Regions from separate parts of the Paenibacillus glucanolyticus genome, predicted to be linked through region 3. Evidence: riboswitches for the same ligand, from Rfam matches in the RefSeq annotation. Region 3 holds a riboswitch; each other region holds the start of a gene.
The links. Region 3 has a riboswitch for ZMP and ZTP ahead of purT (phosphoribosylglycinamide formyltransferase 2). Riboswitches for the same ligand answer to the same signal wherever they lie in the genome.

Region 1 (4,008 bases), 220 kb from region 3:
GAACAACCCGTAGACGGTCATGTTTTTGACAAAGCCGTTAGGCAGGGGATGCTCGCAATCACACACCTCTCCGGTATCACCCCCAAGAGCGTGCCACAGCATACCGAATGCAATGAATAGAAGCGGGACCGGACAGAGCAGCAGCAGGGTCTGCATGTGTGGAGCCAGGTAATAATGAAGAGACTCTGTAGCATTCAGATGCATGATATAGAAGGCAAGAGCTGCAATGAGCAGCGACCGAAGCACATAATGGCCCCGTATAGCCAAGCTGGAAATCATCGTTTACATCAGCCTCCTCCCCAATTAGCTAACCTCGAAACAGAGCATCAACGGCTATAGAGCCGATAAAGACCAGCGTGATAACCAGCAGGCTTAGACCGATTACGAATTTGGTCTTGAACGTAGCGGACAGCATAAGCAAGCTTTTGAAATCCAGCATCGGGCCGAGAACAAGAAAGGAAACCAGTGGACCGACCGAAAAGCTGTGCGTGAACGCAGACGCGACAAAGGCATCCGAAGTCGAGCAGAGCGACAATATAAACGCAAACCCCATCATGAACAGATATGAGGCGGCAGGACCGTTTCCTAATGCCAACAATTCATCCCTTGGAATGAAGGATTGGATACAGGCGGTCAAGAACGCGCCAAGAACCAGATACTTGGTCATTTCAATTAATTCGTCTCCGGCGTGAACAAACATGCTCCTCCATGTTTTAGGGTGCTCATGCATTTTCCGTCCCCCATTGACGGAGCCCTGTTCGGTAAACTCCTGAAAGGATCGCTTGAGCGGATTATGTTTGGAGAATACATATACGATTAAACCTATCGTCACGGCAACGGCCAATGCTAGTCCCATCCGGCCGATCACCACTTCGGGATGCGAGCGGAAGGCCATGATGGTTGCGGCGAACACGACCGGATTCAGTATGGGGCCGCTGAGGATAAAGGTGACAGCGATGTAGGCAGGCATCCCTTTTAACATCAACCTTCGGACGACCGGTATCATCCCGCATTCACATATGGGAAGCACGATGCCCAGCATGGAAGCAAACAAGACGCCGATGAGCGGATTTTTGGGTATAAGACGGCGCACCCATTGCTCTTTTACAAACATTTGCAGAAGTGACGAGAGCAGCACGCCTAGCAAAACAAAAGGTAGCGCCTCAAGGAAGATGCCAGTAAAAATGGTTTTGACCTGCTGCATGTCAAGGATTTCGACGAGCCTGGAACCAGAACCATTTTGCAGCCATATCGTTAAGACCGGAATCACGAAGACAAGCGGCAGGATGAAGGGCAGCATTTTGAATACAACGGGATGTTTCATCAAGTCCTCCTGAAGCGAAATGTTCTTAGCACATTCTATGCTTGGACAATCGGCAACATACGTGTTTTTAATAATTTAATCAAAAAGATTACGATTTGGAACAGGCGCATCATCCTGGTAGCGTGAAGTCCAAAGTCATGGTATATTAAAAAAAGTTATCTATGTGTTACTGGCGTAACTTGGGTCACCAAGAGGGAGCACATAGGATCATATGCCGTACGCCTGGGCAAGAGGTAAGGAGACAGAGATGTCGCCTTGCCTCTTTATGTTTATTACAATAACAATGGCGAAGGAGCGGATGTGCAATGAGTAAGGAACCTTTGATTTTGGATGGAAAGCTGGTATCCGACGATATCAAGGCCAAGCTGGCCGTGAAGGTGCAGGAGCTTAAGGAGAAAGGGGTAACCCCATGTCTGGCAACGATATTGGTAGGAGAAGATCCGGCTTCGGCAACCTATGTGCGAATGAAGGGAAATGCCTGTGAGCGGCTTGGAATTATATCCAAAAAAGTGGTGCTAGACGAGTCGACAACAACGGAGGAACTGATGGCTGCCATTCAAGAGCTGAATGAGGATCCCAATGTTCACGGCATTCTGCTGCAGCATCCGGTACCCCATCATATCGATGAACGAGCGGCTTTTGATACCATCCGTATTGAAAAAGATGTGGACGGGGTCACCACGCTTGGGTTCTCGCAAAATGCGTTTGGTTTTGCCGAATATCCTTCCTGTACGCCTGCGGCGATACTTGCGATTATGGATTATTACAACCTGCCGATTGAAGGGAAACATGCCGTCATTGTTGGACGCAGTCCGATTCTCGGCAAGCCGGTATCGATGATGCTGCTGAATCGCAATGCTACGGTTACGATCTGTCATTCGAGAACGAAGGATCTCGCCAATATTGTCTCGCAGGCGGATATTGTTGTTGCTGCCGTAGGCAAACCCAATTTTATTCAAGGGAACTGGATCAAGCCGGGGGCCGTTGTATTGGATGCAGGCTATAACAAAGGGAATATCGGTGACTGCGATTATGAAGCTTGCGCGGAGGCTGCTTCCGCGATTACGCCGGTACCTGCCGGCGTGGGTCCTGTTACGATTGCTACGCTGCTGAAGCATACCGTAGAATCGGCTGAGCGAACCGTGCAAGTCTAAGGGGAAAGCCATAGACCATCTGCATGTTAAGTAAAGGGGAACCAAGAATAATCCCCTTCGAATCGCTTTATCCACGCCAAAGTTTGGATCTTAGAGAGGTATGGTCTATAAAATGATAGGCCCTAGGCCTGCAATTTCACGGACGCCCGGAGGTCATGGTATAGTTAGAGAAATGCGAAATCGAAGGGGAGAGCTTCATGCATACACGAATCAAAGCCTGTTGTGCGGCTCCGGTGATCAGTGAATGAAGAACACGATCGCCGATATCGCTCACAAAGCCGGAGTTGCCAAAAGCACGGTCTCCCGTTTCTTAAACGGAGGATCCGTAAGCCATGCGACACGCCGAAAGATTGAGCAGGTCATTCAGGAAACCGGCTATATTCCGAATTCTTTTGCACAGAGCTTAAAAGCGAAAAAAACCAGTATGATCGGCACCATTATGCCGCGTCTGGACTCATTTTCCGCATCGCAGACCGTGGCCGGAATGGACGAAGAACTAAGGGAACACGGATATCAGCTTCTCATCATTAATGCAAGCCAGGATTTATCCCGAGAGATTGAGGCGCTGTATGACCTCGCCAGACAAAAAATATCAGGGATCATTCTATTCGCCACACAGGTGACGGAGACGCATCTTGCCGCGATTAAAGAGATCGGCATTCCCGTTCTTCTGCTCGGACAACAGCACAAGGATGTTCACAGCATGATTTATAACGACTATGCCGCAGGCTATGACATGGGGCGTTATGTACTGTCCAAGGGACATCGTAACATAGCTTATATTGGTGTTACGGAAAAAGACGTTGCGGTTGGGGTCAAACGAAAGGAAGGGTTTCTGAAAGCGGTGAGCGAGCATGTTGGTGTGGAAGTGAATCTCGATCTCTATGAAAGTGGATTTAAAATGTCAGATGGCGTTCAGACCGCGTTGACGATTTTCCAATCTAATCGAACGCTGCCAACGGCGGTGGTCTGCGCCACGGACAACATCGCGCTTGGCGTGATGAAAGCTGCGCATATGAAGGGCATTCAAATTCCCAGCGAACTCTCCGTTACCGGATTTGGCGGATACGATGTAACCGAGGTGATTCACCCCGGATTGACCACGGTTAAATATGGATATTTTCAAGCGGGGCACCTCGCTGCACAGCATATTATCAAGCTGGTCAACGACGAGCCTGCGGATCTCCTGACGGTCATGAATTGCGAGATGATTCATCGGGAAAGCGTTGACAATCTGAATTAGTTATTTTATACTAAAAAACGGAACCGGTTCCAAATCGGGCGTTTGCTGCTTGTATTGGAACTGAGTTCATTATTTTTACACTTGATTGGAACCGGTTCCACTATGATTGGTTTTGTTCACGTACACGTGCAGCACGTCTGTTTGATTCTTTAGTTAGCCCATTTATAAGGAGAAGAGATATGGACAGAGAACTGAAATACCGCCGCCTGGATCAGGCTTCTCCCGAAGAGATTGCTTCATTAAGGAGGCAGGCGAGACGAAGCGAATGGAGACAGACGTTTCACATA
Region 2 (4,008 bases), 2.5 Mb from region 3:
GTCGAGTCGACCGTTGTGCAGGTCGGCGAGGATGGCGCCGTGACGGTGCTCCGCCCCGGCGGCGTCACGGCCGAGCAGCTTGCCGCCGTAGCGGCAAGCGTGCGCCTCGACCCGGCGCTGCAGCGCGCCGCCGGGGAGGCGGAAGGCCCGGCGCCGCGCTCGCCGGGCATGAAGTACACGCACTACGCACCGAAGGGTGCGATGTGCGTGGTGCAGGGCCCGCGTGCCGACGCCGTGTCGGCACGCATTGCGGCCGAGCTTGAGGCGGCCGCCCGGCGCGGGGAAGTGACCGGTGTGCTGTCGTTCGACGAGCACATCGGCCACTACCGCACGGACGTTGCCGTCTCGCTCGGCAGCCTGGCCGCGCCGGAGGAAGCGGCCCGCCGGCTGTACGCCGGCCTTCGTCACTTCGATGACGAAGGCGCGACCTTCATCCTGGCCGAAGCGTGCCCGGATCGGGGCGTTGGCGCAGCCGTCATGAACCGGCTGCTGAAGGCCGCGGGACATCACATCATCAATGTGGATTGAACTCCAAGTCCTGGCACCAGTTTGTGAGTGATTCTCTCAATCCTTTCTCGTAATATGCAAGAGGAAGGGGAGGCTTTGCCGGGATTCCCCAGTCGAATAAACGGTTTTGGAATCATTTAACCCTTGTCCGCATATGGTGTACAAGACCATGGGACTTGGGGGAATGAGCATGTTGGAGGCGTCTGTCCAATCGGGACAGCTTGCGGCGATTCTGCTGATGGCGGTTGCACTCGGGCTAGACGCATTTTCGCTTGGAATCGGAGTCGGGATGAGAAGCGGCATGCGCCTTGGCTATATGCTGGGCATTAGTTTCATGATTGCGCTGTTTCATATGCTAATGCCCCTGCTGGGTTTATTTGCTGGCCATTATGTGGGAATATTATTGGGCCACGTTACAGGGCTTGCAGCCGGTGGGCTGCTGCTCCTGCTGGGTGGACATATGATTTATAATGCCTTGCGTGGCGGAGAAGGCCAGCGAATTCATCCAACCGCCTTTTTGGCCATGCTGCTGTTTTCCCTCAGCGTCAGCATCGATTCGTTCTCGGTGGGGGTTTCGCTTGGCATGTTCGTGGATGATGTTTGGTTGATTGTGGTCTCTTTCGGTATCGTGGGCGGCTTGATGTCGATTCTCGGCTTGCTGCTGGGTCGCCAGGTAAGCGATAAGCTGGGGGAGTATGGCGAGATGCTCGGAGGACTCATTTTGGTCATCTTCGGCATCATGTTTATCATTTAACGCAATATTTGATACAATATCCCCAAAGAACCTACTAACAGGAGGAACGGGACTGTGAAAAATATACTGTTTGTTTGCACGGGAAATACTTGCCGCAGTCCAATGGCTGAAGGGATGCTGCGGAAGCTGTCCAAGCAGCGGGGAACTCCGCTGGAGATTCGTTCGGCAGGTGTATCGGCCGTGGATGGAATGCCGGTGTCCCATCACGCGGAATCGATACTTCGGGATCAGGATATCCAGGACCGCTTGGTGTCCAAACCTCTGACGGCGCAACTGGTAGAGTGGGCAGATCTGATTCTTACGTTGACCCAGTCGCATAAGCAGTATGCCATTCGTCAGTTTCCGCATGCGGCAGACAAGATGCACACGCTGAAGGAATTCGTTGAGGATGACCGCAGGGTGCTCGAAGATCTGCAGGAGCAGGATAGCCTGTATGCAACGCTGGAACTGGCCCGATCTCTCGGAAGGGATGTAAGTGACAGCGATCGGGAACGCCTGATTGAGCTGCGTCAGCGCATTCCGAGCTTTGATATTTCCGATCCGTTCGGCGGTTCGCGGGAAGAATACGAAGCGACAGCGGCCGAGATTCGGACGGCGTTATTCCGATTGTTGGACAAGCTGGAGTCCGAGCGGCATAAATAGGGCGACCCCTTTTGTGTTTAGAAGCGAGCGTATAATTGGGCTAAAAAGCCGCTTGCCTTTCACCCCGTATTGATTTAAGATGAAGGTGAAAAACAAAGGATCCGGTGTAACTGGCGACGAAGTGGATGAAACCACGGTGGAGCATCGGAATATACGGCCGGTCGCCTGGGCAAAGAGCATTTGGAGCACAACACGTGCGCCGACTGCTCTTTTTTCGTCTTTTGCGCGGAATTTGAGTTATAATGGAACAAGCTAAAACGCAAAAGCGAACATACGAGGGGGTTTTTCATAGATGAAAATCGCATTGGGTACGGATCATGCCGGCATTCGTCTGAAAGAGGAGATCGTGGAGGTCATTCGGGGTCTGGGACATGAGGTGGAGGATCTTGGCTGCGGCTGCTCCGATTCTGTGGATTATCCCGATTATGCGCTTCCGGTGTGCGAGAAGGTGGTCTCGGGTGAAGCGGATCGCGGGATTCTGATCTGCGGTACAGGGATTGGCATGAGTATCGCGGCCAACAAGGTGCCCGGTATCCGCTGCGCGCTGACCCATGATGTGTTCTCGGCAAAAGCGACGCGCGAACATAATGACAGCAATGTGATTGCACTGGGTGAACGCGTAGTCGGTCCCGGACTTGCAGCAGAGATCGTAAGCGCATGGCTGACAACGGATTTCAGCCAAGGCGAACGCCATGTCGGCCGAGTGAACAAGATCAAAGCCATCGAGGAGCGTTACCTGAAGAACGGATTGCGATAGTTCGTGTCGATCAGTATGTTATTCATCGCGGCTTATCGTGATGAGGAAATGAAGTGCTTCTGTGAAAAAAACATCGGGAGGACTGTGACATGACGGACATCTCCAAGATTTCCTTGAATGAACAGACAGCGGGCGTTGTCCGCGAACTGGCCGAAGCGGCTGTTTTGGGCCCGGGTAAAGTTCTGGTCATCGGGGCCAGCACCAGCGAAGTGGTCGGCCGCCGGATCGGTACAGGCGGCGCACTTGAGACTGCGCAGCAGCTTCTCCAAGGCATCGCCGAAGTTCAAGCGGAGTTCGGTTTTGCTGTGGCCTATCAATGCTGTGAGCATTTGAACCGTGCACTTGTCATGGAGCGCGATCTGCTTGAGCGGCTGCGCTTGACGGAAGTGGCGGCTGTTCCCATACCGGGAGCAGGCGGATCTATGGCTTCGGCGGCCTACCGCAGCATGAAGGAGCCTTGCCTTGCGGAATCCATTGAAGCTCATGCAGGAGTCGATATTGGCGAGACGCTGATCGGCATGCATTTGCGGCGAGTGGCGGTACCTTTCCGGCCAAGCGTGCGTTATGTTGGTGAGGCTCGCGTTACGGCTGCCTATACCCGGCCGAAGCTGATTGGCGGGGAGCGTGCGGTGTACCGGTTCGTGCAGAAGGATGATGGGGCGCAGTGCGATTGATTCGAATGAAAGCTCGCTTTTTTGTTATTTGTTATATCTGTAGTTTTAATTTGGCAACCAAAATAACGATGGATTATGGGAGGATATGAACATGATGGAACATTTGCGGAAGAATGACCCGGCTGTACTGGAAGCAATGGATTTGGAACTGAAGCGTCAACGCAGCAATATTGAGCTGATCGCCTCGGAGAATATTGTCAGCGAAGCGGTTATGGAAGCAATGGGGACCGTGCTGACGAATAAATATGCGGAAGGCTACCCTGGCAAACGCTACTACGGTGGTTGTGAGCGTGTGGATATCGTGGAGGATATCGCCCGTGACCGTGCCAAGGAATTGTTCGGTGCCGAGCATGTGAACGTGCAGCCGCATTCCGGTGCACAAGCGAACATGGCGGTGTATTTGGCTGCGCTCAAGCCTGGAGATACCGTTCTTGGCATGAACCTCGCTCATGGCGGCCATTTGACTCACGGAAGTCCTGTTAACGCTTCGGGCCTTCTGTACAACTTCGTTGCTTACGGCGTGCAAGAAGATACGTTCCTGATCGATTACGATGAAGTTCGCAAAGCGGCCTTCAAGCATCGTCCTCGCATGATCGTGGCCGGAGCAAGTGCCTACCCACGTATCATTGATTTTGAAAAACTTGCGGCCATCGCGAACGACGTTGGTGCGTTAT
Region 3 (4,008 bases):
TACTTTTTTGTGAATATAGATCAGACACAGCAAGCAGGAGAACAGCTGTGATACAACCGTCGCAAGTCCTGCTCCTGCTACGCCCATCTTGAATACAAGAATAAACAGCAGATCCAGTACAATATTCAGAATGCTTGCAACCACTAAGAAGAGCAGCGGCGTTCGGCTGTCCCCTAGCGCTCTGAGCAGATTGGCCAACAAGTTGAACAGAACGGCTGCGCCAACACCCCAGTTGATAACAATCAAATAGGAGTAGGCATCATCCAATATTTCAGCCGGCGTATTCATCATCTCAAGCACCGGTCTCGTAAACATCACACTGACAACGGTTAGAAAAATGGTGAAGACAAGGCTGATCCAGATGCTCGTGCCGACACTTTTACGGATACCTGCGATATCTTTTGCACCGAAGCGCTGAGCCGTTATGATGGACAATCCTGCGGTCAAGCCTTGAGCAAAACCGATGACAAAGAACAAAATGCTGCCTGTCGAACCTACGGCTGCAAGTGCGTCCACCCCAATCGTCCGTCCCACGATGAGTGTATCTGCCATATTGTAAAATTGCTGAAAAACATTACCGATTAAGAGCGGTATCGTAAACATCACGATCAGCTTGATCGGACTTCCCTGTGTCATATCTCTCATGTTATTTCTCCTATGCCTGTAGAGCGTTCTATTTATATGTTGAAATGAATCCCGTGATAAGGCCCCAAATGATGGGATTATCGGGATGTGGACCATCGTATTCCTGTGTATCTTATCATGAACGATCGTAAATTTCTGCATATTTATTATTAATTTTTAAATTACATATACTCGTCTCGGCACCACGGCACGGCAATAGCGAAACGGATGCTCGCGGCTGCTTCCTATAGAAATAGGCCAACCGGGAAGTGCCGGTTGACCTTAGAACATGATCAAGAGGGACAAGCAAGAAGGGTTACACTTTAAGCGATTAAACTTCTTCTACAGCAAGCATCTCCCATGCTTTTTTTGCACGTGAACGTGCTTCTTCTACATGGCTGGCCGTGGACAGCGCAACCGCGACGCGTCTTCCGACCTTGGTTACAGGCTTGCCAAAAATGCGCAGCTGAGTGTTCGGAACGGCAAGTGCCCGCTCAGCACCGGTAACCGTATAATGTTCCAGCTCTTTCGGTGCTTTCAACGGCCGGCTGGCTCCAGGCGTGATCCATTCGATCTCGGGTATCGGATACCCGAGAATGGCACGTACATGAAGCGCAAATTCGGACAGATTTTGTGTGACAAGCGTAACCAAGCCGGTATCATGCGGCCTTGGAGATACTTCACTGAAGTACACTTTGTTCTCGGTCAAGAACAGCTCTACCCCAAACAATCCGAACCCGCCAAGCTCGTCCGTAATCGCCTTTGCTATACCTTTGGCTTCCTCAATCTGCTCTTCCGACATGTTATGCGGCTGCCAGGATTCGATGTAGTCTCCACTCTCCTGGATATGCCCGATTGGCGCGCAGTAGTTTGTCCCACTCACAGAGCGAACCGTCAGAAGTGTAATCTCGGATTGAAACGTAATAAATTCCTCAATGATCACTCTCCCGTTCTGCACCCGGCCGCCTTCCATGGCAATATTCCAGCAGGACGCGATCTCATCTTCTGAGCGGCAGACACTCTGGCCTTTTCCGGAAGAGCTCATAAGCGGTTTAATGACACACGGAAATCCCATCTCCCGCACAGCCTGAACAAACTCCTCATACGTATCGGCAAACCGATAACCCGCAGTCGGCAGCCCCAGCTTCTCCGACGCCAGTCGGCGGATGCCTTCCCGATCCATCGTCAGTTTCGCGGCTCTCGCGGTAGGAATAACGCGGTATCCCTCTTCCTCCAGCTTCACAAGCTCCGACGTTGCCAGCGCTTCAATTTCGGGAACGATCAAATCCGGCTTCTCCTGCTCTATGATCTCGCGCAGCTTATCCCCATCCAGCATATCAATGACATAACTGCGATGGGCGACATGCATGGCGGGAGCATCGGCATAACGATCAACGGCGATGGTTTCAACGCCCAGTCTCTGTGCCTCGATGACAACCTCTTTTCCCAGTTCTCCTGATCCTAGCAGCAGTATTTTATTCGTTTTCAACATCGTTGTGATATCCCCTTTTTTCATAGTTTCAGAGATGATAGAAGTCATTAGAATAATAAAAGAGGTAAGGGAAATAAGCTTCCCTTACCTCTGCCCAGGCGTACGGCCGTTGTCATCCATGTGCTCCCTCATGGTCCCCCATGCTACGCCAGTCACACATAAACCTATACATTGTTAGCTAAATCATACTTAATCTTTCCCTTAAATGCAATATCATCGGACAGAGCTTTTTCTAGGGTTTGGATATCATCATATCGATGAAATCTCTCTGCGCATGCGAGATCCATTTCTTAGGATGTATCACCATCTGTATGTCCAGTCGGATATCCGGATGGATAAAGGGAAGAACAGCCAGCTCTCCCCGCTTGATTTCCGCTTCGGCTACCATGCGGGGCAACAGCGAAATCCCCGAACCGGACATGACATAGCGCTTAATCGCTTCGGGATTGCCTAATTCCAATCCTATACGTAAGGGAACGCCGCGGGCACGAAGGACCTTTTCCAGCATGATACGATAATTGCAGCTATCCTCGGTCATAATCCATTCTACATCAGCCAGATGTTCAAGCTTAATGACGGGATGAACATGCAGAGGATGATTCGGGTGAGCGACCAGTAATAGAGGTTCCTCCCTGATTCGAATCCATGTTAAGGATGAATCAGACGGGTTATGTTCCAGCATGAGACCCATATCGTACTCGCCTTCCCTCACTTTACTCACAATGCGGTCTTCACGATCTGGCTGCAAACGAATGGAAAGATCCTCATATTGATGTCTCAGCCGATGTACGACCGGCGGAAGAAAATAAGCGGCTAACGAATCGATGGTCCCTATCGATAAGGTGCCCCCGCCTTGTTTGGTCAACTTTTCCTTCGACTGCTGGAACAGGTCCAGCATATGAACTGCATACTTCAGAAGCTCCTCTCCGGACTTCGTCAACCGCAGACCTTTGCCGTATCGCTCAAACAGCTTGACGCCATATTCCTTCTCCAGCTTCTGAATCTGAGTGGTTACGCTGGATTGAGCATATCCTAACTCCTCCGCAGCTTTCGTGAAACTTTGACGATCCGCCACTTCCTTGAATGTTTGCAGGTAGATGAGTTCCATCTCGCTCTCCTTATCAATAATATTGATAATATTTATCTATTATTATAGATAACACTGATTCTGATTGCCATGATACAGTATAACCACAACCAATGAAATGGAGGAAGGGCCATGTTGAATGAGCAGCAGCTGCATGGAATTTATGTGCCTGTCATTACACCCTTTTCACAGGATTATGAGCTGGACCTTATTTCGTATCAACGTTATGTAGAGAACTTGTTAACCCATGACATTCAGGGTTTGGTCATCAACGGTACGACCGGCGAGGCGCCAACGGTTACGTGGGAGGAGGTTGTTCGGCTTACAGGGGAAACCCGGAGAATTCTGGGCAAGCGGCAATTGCCGCTGGTCATCGGTACAGGAACGAACGATACGGTCTCCAGCGTGAAACGGACGGAACAGGCAGCGCTTATCGGTGCCAATGCCGTATTGGTAGTCACACCTTACTACAGCCGTCCTTCAATAGAAGGGATCATGGAACACTTCCGTCAAGTGTCCGAGGTCGGTATACCGGTTATCTTATATGAAGTTCCTTCGCGTACAGGTATCCGGCTGCCGGTCGATGCCATAAGAAGAATCATGGATCTGCCTGGTGTGATTGGCATGAAGGATAGCACCTCAAGTACGGAGTTAATGAAGGAATTATCACAGAATCGTTCGAAGCCTGTTCTTTGCGGGGATGATATTCACTTCCAGGAAATGCTGTATCATGGCGCTTCCGGCGGGATTCTGGCGTCTGCCAACGTGAATACCGAGGCCTACATTCACATGTATCAATTAGCTG

Region 1: another riboswitch for ZMP and ZTP. It lies ahead of WDY75_RS13335 (bifunctional 5,10-methylenetetrahydrofolate dehydrogenase/5,10-methenyltetrahydrofolate cyclohydrolase); the one in region 3 lies ahead of purT (phosphoribosylglycinamide formyltransferase 2).
Region 2: another riboswitch for ZMP and ZTP. It lies ahead of rpiB (ribose 5-phosphate isomerase B); the one in region 3 lies ahead of purT (phosphoribosylglycinamide formyltransferase 2).

Annotation. Positions count from the first base shown of each region.
Region 1 covers NZ_CP147845.1:2,761,018-2,765,025, forward strand. Annotated here, with positions in the region: gene WDY75_RS13325 (TIGR03943 family putative permease subunit) at 1-279, opposite strand, end outside; gene WDY75_RS13330 (permease) at 308-1,324, opposite strand; ZMP/ZTP riboswitch at 1,480-1,559, shown strand; gene WDY75_RS13335 (bifunctional 5,10-methylenetetrahydrofolate dehydrogenase/5,10-methenyltetrahydrofolate cyclohydrolase) at 1,630-2,478, shown strand; gene WDY75_RS13340 (LacI family DNA-binding transcriptional regulator) at 2,723-3,721, shown strand; gene WDY75_RS13345 (sucrose-6-phosphate hydrolase) at 3,901-4,008, shown strand, end outside.
Region 2 covers NZ_CP147845.1:462,370-466,377, forward strand. Annotated here, with positions in the region: gene WDY75_RS02130 (L-threonylcarbamoyladenylate synthase) at 1-528, shown strand, start outside; gene WDY75_RS02135 (manganese efflux pump MntP family protein) at 698-1,261, shown strand; gene WDY75_RS02140 (low molecular weight protein arginine phosphatase) at 1,316-1,903, shown strand; ZMP/ZTP riboswitch at 2,000-2,081, shown strand; gene rpiB (ribose 5-phosphate isomerase B) at 2,196-2,660, shown strand; gene WDY75_RS02150 (TIGR01440 family protein) at 2,750-3,334, shown strand; gene glyA (serine hydroxymethyltransferase) at 3,426-4,008, shown strand, end outside.
Region 3 covers NZ_CP147845.1:2,983,770-2,987,777, reverse strand. Annotated here, with positions in the region: gene WDY75_RS14225 (MATE family efflux transporter) at 1-645, opposite strand, end outside; gene purT (phosphoribosylglycinamide formyltransferase 2) at 956-2,116, opposite strand; ZMP/ZTP riboswitch at 2,202-2,282, opposite strand; gene WDY75_RS14215 (LysR family transcriptional regulator) at 2,349-3,224, opposite strand; gene dapA (4-hydroxy-tetrahydrodipicolinate synthase) at 3,336-4,008, shown strand, end outside.